2 linked regions of the Hydrogenophilus thermoluteolus genome follow. The protein of the gene in region 1 interacts with the protein of each later gene in a pairwise test. Links are inferred from orthologs where the notes say so. Each region holds a gene or a part of one and is shown on either strand. Other genes may lie near its edges.

Region 1 (7,572 bases):
AAGCGCTTCCCCACAACGGTCCGCAACCCTTGATGGACGGCGTTCCCCAGAAGACCGTCGAGCGTTTTCGCCAGATCCGCCTCTGGGACCGTTTCGAGCGCCGCCGGAAGTTCCAGCGTCAAGGTATAGGTCAGTTGCAACGTCGCTTTGCTCATCGCGACCACCTTCTATTTTTCGTCATCTTACCACGGGGATGGTTGCCGCGGCCAAAAGCCGAAATAAAACGCTAAAGCAATCGGCAATTTTGCCGTTAGACAGAGCATGCCTTCGACTATACTGTGTTTACCTGTCCGCGCGGTTGGAGCGTCATCATGCGTCATTTGTCGATTTCCGCCAAACTCCTTTCGATCCTCATCGTCGGCGGGCTGCTGGTTGCGACCACCAATGGATTGACCTTGTGGAAAGATTGGCAAAGCGTGCAAACGGCGCAGCGGCAATTTGCCGGACTCGAGTTGCTCACGCGCCTGGGGGACGTCTACCGTCAGGTGCCCATCCTACGCACCTGGTCCGGGGTTACGCTCGCTGCGGACCCCAAGAGTGAACTCCACCAGCACGCGACCCAAAACGCGCAGACGCTCGTGACTGAAATCGACAGCCAATGGAACGCGTTTCGCACCCTTGCCACGCAAGCCCCGCTTTCGCCAACCTTGACCGAACAGATCGCAATGCTCGATCGTTCCTGGCAGGAGATCAAGACCCGCGATGCGGCCGATCGCTTCCAGATGCTGGCGCCGCTCGTCGACGGATTATTGGAAACGATGCGCCTCATCGCGGTCGAATCGCAACTCGCGTTCATTCCCGACCCGACGATCAGCAGTCTGACTCAGGCGTGGTTGAACGATATCCTTCCGCTCACCGACGCAAGCAACCGCTTGCGCGGGTTGCTCACGCTCGCGTTCGTCGAGCAACGCTTCGGCGAACCGGCACTGTTGGAATTCACCCGCCATCGCCATACCTTGGCAAAAAGCATCGAAGATCTGGCGTTCATCCACAACCGCTTGCGCAGTTTCGGCGTCACCGAACTGGTCGACCTCTTCGACGCGCAACTGAGCTATCTGCAAGAGCAAGGGGAGATGCTCGACACCACCCTCGACGCGATCAAATTCGGCTTCTTCGCGCGCGATCCGCTCGAAGTCTATGACGAAGCCAGTCAGTTGGTCGATGGGGTCTGGGGCTACGGCGCGTCGGTGCATGCGCTCCTTGCCGAACATGTCGAAAGCTACCGCGCGGCGAAATGGCGCAGCCTTGCGATGTTGTCCGCTGCGATCGCCGCGGCATCGCTCGTCGTTTTGCTCATGACTTTGGCCATTCGGCGCTCGTTGCTCGCTACCATCACGCGCATCGCCAACGGTGTGCAGCAACTTGCCCAAGGTGACCTGACCACACAGATCGCGGTTCGCGAGCGCGACGAAACCCGCCGCATCGTCACGGCGCTGCACGAGATGATCGGCAAATGGCGCGAAAGCCTCTCCACCGTCCATGCCGCACTCGAAGCGCTGGCGCGCGCCGCGCAAGTGAGCGAAGCCAACGCACAGGCCATTGCCGACCGCGCTCGGCAGAGTGAAACCCACGTCACCGCGATCGTCGACGCTGCGGACGCGCTCGACGCCACCGCACGCAATGCCCGTACCGAAGCGCAAGCAGTCGTTGCCGACGCGCAAAAAACCCTCGACGAAGCGCAACAGATGGCCGGCGCGCTTGCTCAGGCGCTGGCTACGCTGGAAGCGATGAACACGCAACTCGACGGGGTCAACGCCGCCAGCCGCCGCTTCATCGCCGAATCGGCGGCGATCCGACGCATTACCGACAAAGTGCGGGAAATCGCCGAGCAGACCAACCTCTTGGCTTTGAACGCCGCGATCGAAGCGGCGCGCGCCGGTGAGGCGGGCCGGGGCTTTGCGGTGGTTGCCGACGAAGTGCGCAAACTCTCCGAACAGTCCGCGGTCGCTGCGGGCGAGATCGACACGATCACCACGAATCTGGCGCAGCAGGGTCAAGCGATCGAAGCCCAGCTCGACGCGACCCTGGCCGAAACGCAGTCGAGCCACGAACGGATCGGCGCGTTGCAGGGGTTCATGGCGCAGGTGGAACGCGCGACGCACGGCACGCTCGAACGGGCGCGCTCCATTTTACAGGTCGCAAGCGACGTCGAACGGTTGAGCGAAACGATCGACCAAGCGGCGCACAACGCCAAAACCGCCGCGCAGCAAACTTCGAATGCAGCGAACGAAATCACGACCGCAAGCAGCGAAGTCAATGGTTGGGTGACGAAACTCAAAGCGGCGTTTGCGCGCTTTCGGCTCTGAGCTACGCGTCGAGCGGATCCACCTCCAAGCGCCACCGCAACCCTTGGCGTTGTGGCCACTGCAGCAACCGTTCCCGCCACGCCCGCAAAAAGGTGTGGAGCGCAGCGCGGTTCGGCGATTCGACCACCAGCTGTGCCCGTTCGCGCCCGGCCAAACGGACGATCCTGAGCGGCACCACGTCCAAGAGGCGCACCGCATGCCCGTGCGCGTGCTGTTCCCGCATCGCCTCGCCGGTCGCTTTCGCTGAAGTGAGGAATTCGAGCGCCACTTCGAGTCGTGGCGCGTCGGCGCGCAGCAACGCTTGATGCACGAAAGGCGGCAACGCTAGCCGTTTGCGTTCAGTCAGTAACGTATTGGCGAACGCCGCGTAGTCGTGCGCGACCAGTTGCTGGAAAAACGGGTGGTCCGGATAGCGGGTCTGCACCAGCACTCGACCCGGTTGCCCGCTTCGCCCGGCCCGCCCGGCAACTTGCAGCAACTGCTGCATCAAGCGCTCCGTTGCCCGCGTCTCGGCCGCAAGCAGCCCCGCATCGGCGCCGACGACGATCACCAGCGAAAGCGCCGGGAAGTCGTGCCCTTTCGCGATCATCTGCGTGCCGATCAAGAGCTTCGCGTCGGCGCGCGCCACCGTCTTGCGCAGCGCAGCAAACGCCGCAGCGGTTTGGCACGCGTCGCGGTCGATCCGCACCACACCATGATCGGCGAACGCGGCGTGCAACTCCGCTTCGAGCCGTTGCGTTCCCTGCCCGGCAACCGACAACCCGCCGTTGCCGCACGTGGGGCAGACCTCGGGCACCGCGATGCTCCAGCCGCAATGGTGGCAGCGCATCCGGCTGTCGACGCGGTGATAGACCATGCGCACCGAACAGCGGCGGCACTCCTGAACCCAGCCACAATGGGCGCAATAGAGGGTCGGCGCAAACCCACGCCGATTGAGGAAGAGCAACGCCTGTTCCCCGCGCGCCAGGGTCTCTTTGAGCGCCTCCCATGCCTCGGGCACCAATCCCGCGGTGCGCGGTGCTTCCCGCGTCACGGGCAACAGTTCGATCGTCGGCAGCGGCACGCCAGTGGCGCGCTCCGCAAGCGTCACCCGGCGGATCCGCCCCCGTTCGCTGTCCCACCAGCGTTCGAGCGACGGCGTCGCCGACCCCAAGACGACGCGCACCTGCGCCGCTTTGCCGCGCCACAGTGCAAGATCGCGCGCCGAATAGGGCGCCCCTTCGAACTGTCGGTAACTGGCGTCGTGCTCTTCGTCGACCAAGATGAGCCCCAAGCGCGGCATCGGCGCAAAGATCGCCGAACGGGTGCCGATCAAACAGTCCACCGCGCCTTGCACCAGCGCCGCGAAGAGGTGCTGCCGTTCGCGCGCGTTGAGGTCCGAATGCCAGACGCCGATCCTCGCTCCCGGAAAACGGGCGACCACCCGCGTTGTGGTCTGGGGAACGAGCCCGATTTCTGGCACCAATACGAGCGCTTGGCGCCCGGCCGCCAGCGTCTCCGCGATCAGACGGAGGTAGCACTCCGTTTTTCCGCTACCGGTGACACCGAAAAGCAGCACGGGGTCGAAACCCGTGGGACCGGCGGTGAGCTGTGCATACGCGCGCGCTTGCGCCGCGGTCAAACGTGGCCCCGGCGTCGTCACGACCGGCTCCGAACGGCGCTGGGAAGCGGTGTTTTCGCCGGTCGCGTGTTCGCCCACCGCTCCATCCGTTACCGCGGCGAGCGCCACTTGGCGTTTGCGCCGTCTGAGTGCGGGCGGCAGTACAAACGCCAGATATTCGCCCAGCGGGTTCAAATAGTAATCGCTCGCGAACGCGATCTGGTCCAACAAGACCGGATCGAGCGGCGGCCAATCGTCCCACCATTCGGCGATCGGCTTGAGCCGCTCTGGCGGCACCTCGGGTTCCGGGTCACACGCCCAAACCACACCCAAGACGCGCCGCCGCCCGAGCGGAACCCGGACGAGCTGCCCGCGGTACATCGGGTGCATGTCCGGTACGCGGTAATCGAAGAGGCATTTCCCCGCTTGCGGCACCAACACGCGGGCAACGCGTTCGCTCATCGTGCTGCCGCGCACCCGATCACGGTGATGTGGTTGGGTGGTACTGCGCACTCTCCTGTTGCACCGTCTCGACGAGCACCGCGACATGCTCCGGCGGCGTGTGTTGCGAGATCCCGTGGCCCAGATTGAAGACGTGCCCGGTGCCTTCGCCATACGCGGCGAGGATCGCGCGCGCCTCGCGACGCACCGCCTCGGGTGTAGCGAGCAACACCGCGGGATCCATGTTCCCTTGCAGCGCGACGCGGTCACCGACCAACTGCCGCGCTCGACCGATCTCGATCGTCCAATCGAGCCCCACCGCGTCGGCGCCGCAGTCGGCGATTCGTTCGAGCCACAACCCACCCCCTTTGACGAAGACGATCACCGGCACGCGCCGACCGCGCGCGGTGCGCGTAAGTCCCGCGCAGATCCGTTCCAGGTAGGCAAGCGAAAACTCGGCAAACGCGCGTTCGGAAAGCACGCCTCCCCACGAGTCGAAGAGCATCACCGCGTCCGCACCGGCGGCGATCTGCGCGTTGAGGTACTGCGTCACCGCTTCGGCGTTGACCACCAAAATCCGATGAAGCAGCTCCGGGCGCGCATAAAGCATTTTTTTGATGGTGTGGTAGTCGCTGCTTGCGCCCCCTTCGACCATGTAGCACGCGAGCGTCCACGGGCTTCCGGAAAAGCCGATCAGCGGAATCTCGTCGGCGAGCGCCGCTTTGATCTCCCGCACCGCGTCGAGCACGTACCGCAGCTCCACCTCGGGGTCGGGTACCGCCAGGTTGCGGATCTCCCACTCTTCCCGCAACGGTCGCTCGAATTTCGGTCCTTCCCCTTCGGCGAAATAGAGTCCCAACCCCATCGCGTCGGGGACCGTGAGGATATCGGAAAAGAGGATCGCGGCGTCGAGTCCGAACCGCGCGATCGGCTGTAACGTCACCTCGACGCACAACGCCGGATTGCGGCACAAATCGAGAAAACTCCCGGCACGTGCCCGAGTTTGTCGGTATTCCGGCAGATAGCGCCCCGCTTGGCGCATGAGCCAGATCGGGGTGCGGTCGACGGGTTCGCGCAGCAACGCGCGCAGCAAACGGTCGTTTTTCACGTCGTCTCTCGGCAATACGGTTCCGTGCGCGAGGATAACACAGCCAGCACCCCGTTACCGTCGCCAGAACGCTGGGGTGAGGACGACCAGAAAGGTGAAGATTTCAAGGCGCCCCAACACCATGGTAAAGGTCAAAAGCAACGTCTGCCCTTCGTTCAACCAGCCGTAATTCGCAGCCGGCCCCACAGCGCCCAAACCCGGCCCTGTGTTGTTGATGCACGCCACCACCGCCGAAAACGCCGTGACGATATCGAGGCCACTGGCACTGAGCACCAGCGTGAGCGAGACGATAGAGACCATGTAGAGAAAGGAAAAACCCAAAACCGCGAAAACGACACGGTTTTCGATGATCGTCTTGCGTAAGCGCACGGGAACGACGGCGTTGGGGTGGAGCGCGCGCACGATCTCGCGGTAGATCTGCTTGTAGAGGATGATCGCACGCATCATTTTGATCCCGCCGCCCGTCGACCCGGCACAGGCGGTGAAACTGCTCAGGAAGAGCAGCCACAATTGGGCGAAGAACGGCCAGAGGGTGTAGTCGGTCGTCGCCAAACCCAGCGACGTGGCGATCGAGACGACGTGAAACGCGGTGTCGCGCAGCGCCCGCCAGAAATCGGCGTACGCGCCGTTCACGGTCAAATAGGCGGCGAGCATGAGGCTACTGAACGCGAGCACACCCAAATAGTAGGGCAATTCAGGATCGCGCCAGTAGGGTTTCGCGGATCTTCGCACCAGCGCCAAATAGTGGGTGGCCCAGTTGAATCCGGCGAGCGTAGCGAATGCGATTGCGATGAGTTCGAGCGTAAGGCTGTGAAAATAGCCGAATGAGGCATCGTGGCTGGAAAAGCCACCGAGCCCCATCACCGAAAAGGCGTGGATCACCGCATCCTCGATCGACATCCCACCGTACCAGAACGCACCCATGCACAGGAGCGTCATCCCCGCGTAGGTGAGCCACAGGCCCTTTGCAGTATCGGCAACGCGCGGTGTGAGCGACTCCTCTTTCAACGGCGTGGGGGATTCGGCCTGAAAAACCTGCCGCCCCCCGATCCCCAGCAAAGGGAGAATCGCTACCGCCAAAACGACCACCCCCATTCCGCCCACCCAATGGAGGAACGCGCGCCAGAGGTTGAGGGAAAAGGGGAAATCGTCCAAACCGGAATAGACCGTGGCGCCGGTCGTTGTCAGCCCCGAGACCGCTTCGAAATAGGCGCGCACGTAGCCGAGTTCGGGGCGGTAGAGGTAGAGCGGGATCGCCGCGAAGAGCGGTGAGACTACCCACGTGAGCGCGACGATCAGAAAGCCATCGGCGGGACGGAGCGCGCGCCGATACCGCCGCGTCGCAGCCCAGAGAAGTGCCCCAGCAGCGAACGCCGCTGCCATCGCTTCTTCGTAGAGCGTGTGGCTGCCGTCGGCGCGCCACAGCGACGCCGCGGTGGGAACCAAAAAGAGCAGGGAAAAGAGCATGAGAATGTACGCGTACGCATGGAGCGCCGGAACCCAGGGTCGCATCGTCGCCGCTCCGCCGATTCAGAAAAAGCCGAACCCGACGGCGAAAAGCTTTTCGATCTCACGCACGCGCCGCCGTTGCGTACAAAAGAGGATCACGTGATCCCCCTCTTCGATCACCGTGTCGTGGTGGGCCATCACCACCCGTTTCTGTTTGCGCGCTGGGCTTGCCGCTTCCTCGTCCGCTACCGTCTCTTCGCGAACGATCGCTGCGACCGTCACCCCTGGTGGCCAGCGAATTTGGTCGATCCGCCGCCCCACCACTTTCGACGTCTGCGCGTTGCCATGAACGACGATTTCGATCGCCTCCGCGGCACCGCGCCGTAAGCGGTGGACTGCGGCCACGTCACCGCGCCGCACGTGTTTCAAGAGGGCCCCGATCGTCACCAACGCCGGTGAAATCGCGATGTCGATCGTTTCGCCTTGCACCAGATCGACGTACGCGGAGCGGTTGATGATCGCCAACGTCTTTTTCGCGCCCAACCGTTTGGCGAGCGCAGCCCCCATGATGTTGTTTTCGTCGTCGTTGGTCACCGCAAGGAAGTGATCGACCTCTTCGATCCCTTCGCGGTCGAGCAGATGTTCGTCGGTGGCGTCACCTGCGAGCA
Region 2 (4,110 bases), 270 kb from region 1 along the record:
AACACGGCTGGATCGTTCCGGAACCGGCGCGTGAAAAGACCGGAAAGCAGATCGCGGTGGTCGGCTCGGGCCCGGCAGGGCTGGCGTGTGCCCAGCAGTTGGCGCGTGCCGGACACAGCGTTACCGTGTTCGAAAAGAGCGACCGCATCGGGGGGCTGCTGCGCTACGGGATTCCCGACTTCAAACTTGAAAAGTGGCAGATCGACCGCCGGATCGCGCAGATGGAGGCAGAAGGGGTGGTGTTTCGCACCCGCGTGCGTGTCGGGCCGCCGTTGCCCGAAGCGGTGAACGACGACGCCACCGAGTCGATCACTCCAGAAGAATTGCGGGCGCAGTTCGACGCCGTGGTCCTTGCGGTCGGGTCGGAAGTGCCGCGCGATCTCGACGTGCCGGGGCGGACGCTTGCGGGCATCCATTTCGCGATGAAGTTCCTTACGCCGCAAAACAAAGCGGTCGCGGGGGATCAACCCAATCCCATCGACGCCAAAGGCAAGCACGTGATCGTGATCGGTGGCGGGGATACCGGCGCCGACTGTACCGGGACGAGTCTGCGCCAAGGGGCGCTTTCGGTCACCCAGCTCGAACTGTTGCCCAAACCGCCGGAAAAGGAAGAAAAGCTCGTGACCTGGCCCTATTGGCCGCACAAACTGCGGACCTCGACCTCGCACGAAGAGGGGCGGGTCGTCCGCGAGTGGGCGGTGATGACCAAAGCGTTCCTGGGGGACGAGCACGGGCGCGTGCGAGCGATTAGCTTGGCGCGGCTCGACTGGTCGAGCGGCAAGCCGGTCGAGATCCCCGACAGCGAATTCGAACTGCCTGCCGACCTCGTCTTCTTGGCGATGGGGTTCGTCCATCCGGCGCAGGAACTCCTCGATGCGTTCGGGATCGAAAAGGACGCGCGCGGCAACGCGGCTGCGGCAACCGATGGGCCCAACGCCTACGCAACGAACGTACCTGGTGTCTTCGTCGCGGGGGACTGCCGCCGCGGACAATCGCTCGTGGTCTGGGCGATTCGCGAAGGGCGGCAGTGCGCACGGGCCGTCGACGAGGCGCTGATGGGAACGTCGATCCTGCCGCGGTGATTCTTGCCTAGGCAGGCTACCCAATCAGGGCGCCTACCCTTTGGATGAGGGGGCGCCCTTGTCATTTGTGGAGGGGTGATGACGGATACGCAAGACGAACGAAAGGTCGCAGTTCGCCTGGCGGGGGTGTTTGCGCTCCGTATGGTGGGGCTCTTTTTGGTATTACCGGTGCTTGCCGACTACGCTCGCCATTTGCCGGGTGGCGATTCGGCGTCGGCGGTGGGGCTGGCGTTGGGGGTCTATGGGCTGACCCAAGCGCTGCTTTTGCTGCCGCTTGGCTGGGCATCCGACCGTTGGGGGCGCAAACCGATCATCTATTTTGGGTTGGTGCTGTTCGTGCTCGGTGGGGTGTTAGCGGCGTGGGCACCGACCGTGCATTGGCTGGTTGCGGCGCGCGCGATTCAAGGGGCCGGAGCGATTTCGTCCGCAGTGACCGCGCTCGTCGCCGATTTGACCGCTCCAACGTTTCGCACGCGCGCGATGGCGATGATCGGGGCGTCGATCGGGTTGGCGTTTGCGGGGTCGCTGGCGGTGGCGCCGTGGCTCTACGGGGTGATCGGGATGCGCGGCATCTTTCTCCTCACCGCAGTGATGGGAGTGCTGGCGCTCGTGATGGTGGCGCGCGGAGTGCCCAATCCGCCGCCGCCAGCCCCAACGCACAGTGCGTCGCACGGGGAAGCGGAACGCCGGGGTTTTGCGGTCGTCTTGCGGGATTCCCGCTTGCTGCGTCTCGATTTCGGCGTCTTTTGCCTGCACTTCGTTCAGATGGCGATGTGGGTAGTCGTTCCCGCCCTGTTGGTCGCACAGGCTGGGTTGCCGGTATCGGCCCACTGGCAGGTCTATGCGGTCGCGGTGGTGGTCGCGTTGCTCGTGATGGTGCCGCTGGTGATCCTCGCGGAGAAGCGGGGGAAAATCGCTGCGGTCTATCGGGGGGCGGTGCTGTTGCTGGTCGCGGTGCAACTGGGGTTCGCCCTGTTGGCCTTTTTCCCGGACCGCAGCGGCCTGTGGTCGTTGGGTGTAGCGCTCACGCTTTTTTTCGTCGCGTTCAACGTGCTCGAAGCGACCCAGCCGTCGTGGATTTCGAAAGTGGCACCACCGCGATACAAAGGGGCAGCGTTGGGGGTCTATAACACGCTGCAGTCGTTGGGGCTTTTCGCGGGCGGAGCATTCGGCGGTTGGGTAGCGCAACACTGGGGGCGTGGTGCGCTCTTCCTTGCCTGCGCCCTGGCAGGGGTTTTGTGGTATGCTTCCGCGCAACGGCTCTCTCCCCCGGCAGAGGGCATCGAGGAGGCAAATCATGGCATCGGTCAATAAAGTCATTCTGGTCGGTAATCTCGGGCGCGACCCCGAAACGCGGTATCTGCCCAGCGGTGAGCCGGTGGTGAATCTCTCAGTGGCGACGTCGGAACGGTGGCGTGACAAGCAAACCGGTGAGATGCGCGAACAGACCGAGTGGCACCGCGTCGTCTTCTTCGGGCGGCAGGCGGAGGTCGCCGCGCAGTATCTGCGCAAAGGCTCGCCCGTCTATATCGAGGGGTCGATCCGCACGCGCAAATGGACGGACCAGAACGGACAAGAGCGTTATACGACCGAAATCCGTGGCGATACCTTCAAAATGCTGGGTTCGCGCGGGGGCAGCGAAGGCGACGTGCCGATGCAACCGGCGGCAGCTCCGGCTGCGCAACCGTCTGGCGCGCCCAGTGCCGCGGCGGCGCCGTTCGTCGATAATGGCTTTGCCGACGACGATATCCCGTTCTGACGATTATGTCCGAAACGGTGGTGTGGGACGATCGTGGCGTTGCCACGATCGATACCGGTTATCTTCGCTCCAATCTCGCTGCAGTCTATCTCTTGGCAGCGGGAAACGAAGCGGCGTTCTTCGATACGGGCGTCAATAGCGCGTTGCCGCGTTACCTGGAAACTCTGGCCAGAAGCGGAATCGCGCCGGAAGCGGTCCGTTATCTTTTTCTCACCCATATCCACCTCGACCATGCGGGGGGGACGGGGCAGTTGTTGGCTGCGCTTCCCAACGCGCAGGTGGTGGTCCATCCGCGCGGCGCGCGCCATCTGATCGACCCTTCGCGCCTGTGGCAGGCAACGTGTGCCGTCTACGGTGAAGCGCAAGCCTTTGCGCTCTACGGTTACCTGATGCCCGTGCCCGAAGAGCGGGTGATCCCGGCAACGGAGGGTCAGCGGTTCACCGTTGGCGATCACACCATCGTGGCGTTCGACGCGCCGGGACACGCGCGCCATCACCTCTTTTATTGGGACGAAACGGCGCGGATCGTGTTTACGGGCGACACGTTGGGGTTGTCGTACCGGGAGCTCGACGTCGAGGGGCGCCCGACGGTGGTCCCGACCACGACGCCAAGCGAGTTCGACCCGGATGCGCTCGTGGCGACGACGAACCGCATCGCCGCGCTTGCGCCGGAAAAGGCGTACCTCACCCATTTTGGCGGGGTGACCGAAGTGGCGCGTCTGGTTGCGGAGCACAACCGCTTGGTCGATGCGTACGTCGGGATCGCCCGTTCGGCGCGTGGCGAGGGGACGACGCGTCACCTCGAGATCTTGGAGGGGCTGCGGGCGTTGATGCTCGAAGAGGGGGAACGCCAAGGGTGGCCGCTTACCGGCGAGATGTTACTCGAGTTCCTCGCGTGGGATCTCGAATTGAACGCGCAGGGGTTGGGCATTTGGCGCGATCGGACCGTCCGCGCCGTCTGACGGCGCTCGCCAACCTCTTTGGCGCTGAAGGTGTGGCACGCCTCACTGACGCGCACGTGGCGGTGGTCGGTCTGGGCGGTGTCGGTTCGTGGGCGGCCGAGGCGTTGGCGCGTAGCGGCGTGGGACGCCTCACGCTCATCGATATGGACGTGGTCGTCGAAAGTAACCTCAACCGTCAGGTACAGGCGCTGCGCACCACCTGCGGGATGGCCAAAGTGACGGCGCTTGCCGAACGTTTTGCTCAGATTGCGCCTGAGCTTGACGTGCGTCCGGTCGATGCGTTCGTGACCCCGGACAATGTCGCGAC

The links. The genes of interacting proteins can lie anywhere in the genome.
Region 2: the proteins of priA (region 1) and ssb interact in binary tests that used the Escherichia coli proteins (3 or more experiments, as listed by UniProt). The link is inferred for Hydrogenophilus thermoluteolus from one-to-one orthologs.

Annotation. Positions count from the first base shown.
Region 1 is NZ_AP018558.1:2,197,192-2,204,763, forward strand. Bases 1,839-4,736 are described here. They hold priA (replication restart helicase PriA), read right to left. Parts: upstream 4,369-4,736; coding sequence 2,308-4,368; downstream 1,839-2,307. Other genes in these bases: HPTL_RS10675 (methyl-accepting chemotaxis protein), read left to right, coding at 1,839-2,306; hemE (uroporphyrinogen decarboxylase), read right to left, coding at 4,388-4,736. Also shown: HPTL_RS10670 (hypothetical protein), read right to left, coding at 1-155; more of HPTL_RS10675, read left to right, coding at 312-1,838; more of hemE, read right to left, coding at 4,737-5,455; HPTL_RS10690 (TrkH family potassium uptake protein), read right to left, coding at 5,510-6,967; Trk system potassium transporter TrkA, read right to left, coding at 6,986-7,572.
Region 2 is NZ_AP018558.1:1,929,545-1,933,654, reverse strand. The notes cover bases 1,114-4,110. They hold ssb (single-stranded DNA-binding protein), read left to right. Parts: upstream 1,114-2,379; coding sequence 2,380-2,841; downstream 2,842-4,110. Other genes in these bases: HPTL_RS09390 (tRNA threonylcarbamoyladenosine dehydratase), read left to right, coding at 3,773-4,110; HPTL_RS09395 (MBL fold metallo-hydrolase), read left to right, coding at 2,847-3,803; HPTL_RS09405 (MFS transporter), read left to right, coding at 1,161-2,396. In the rest of the region: HPTL_RS09410 (glutamate synthase subunit beta), read left to right, coding at 1-1,082. UniProt on the Escherichia coli protein: Plays an important role in DNA replication, recombination and repair. Binds to ssDNA and to an array of partner proteins to recruit them to their sites of action during DNA metabolism. Acts as a sliding platform that migrates on DNA via reptation.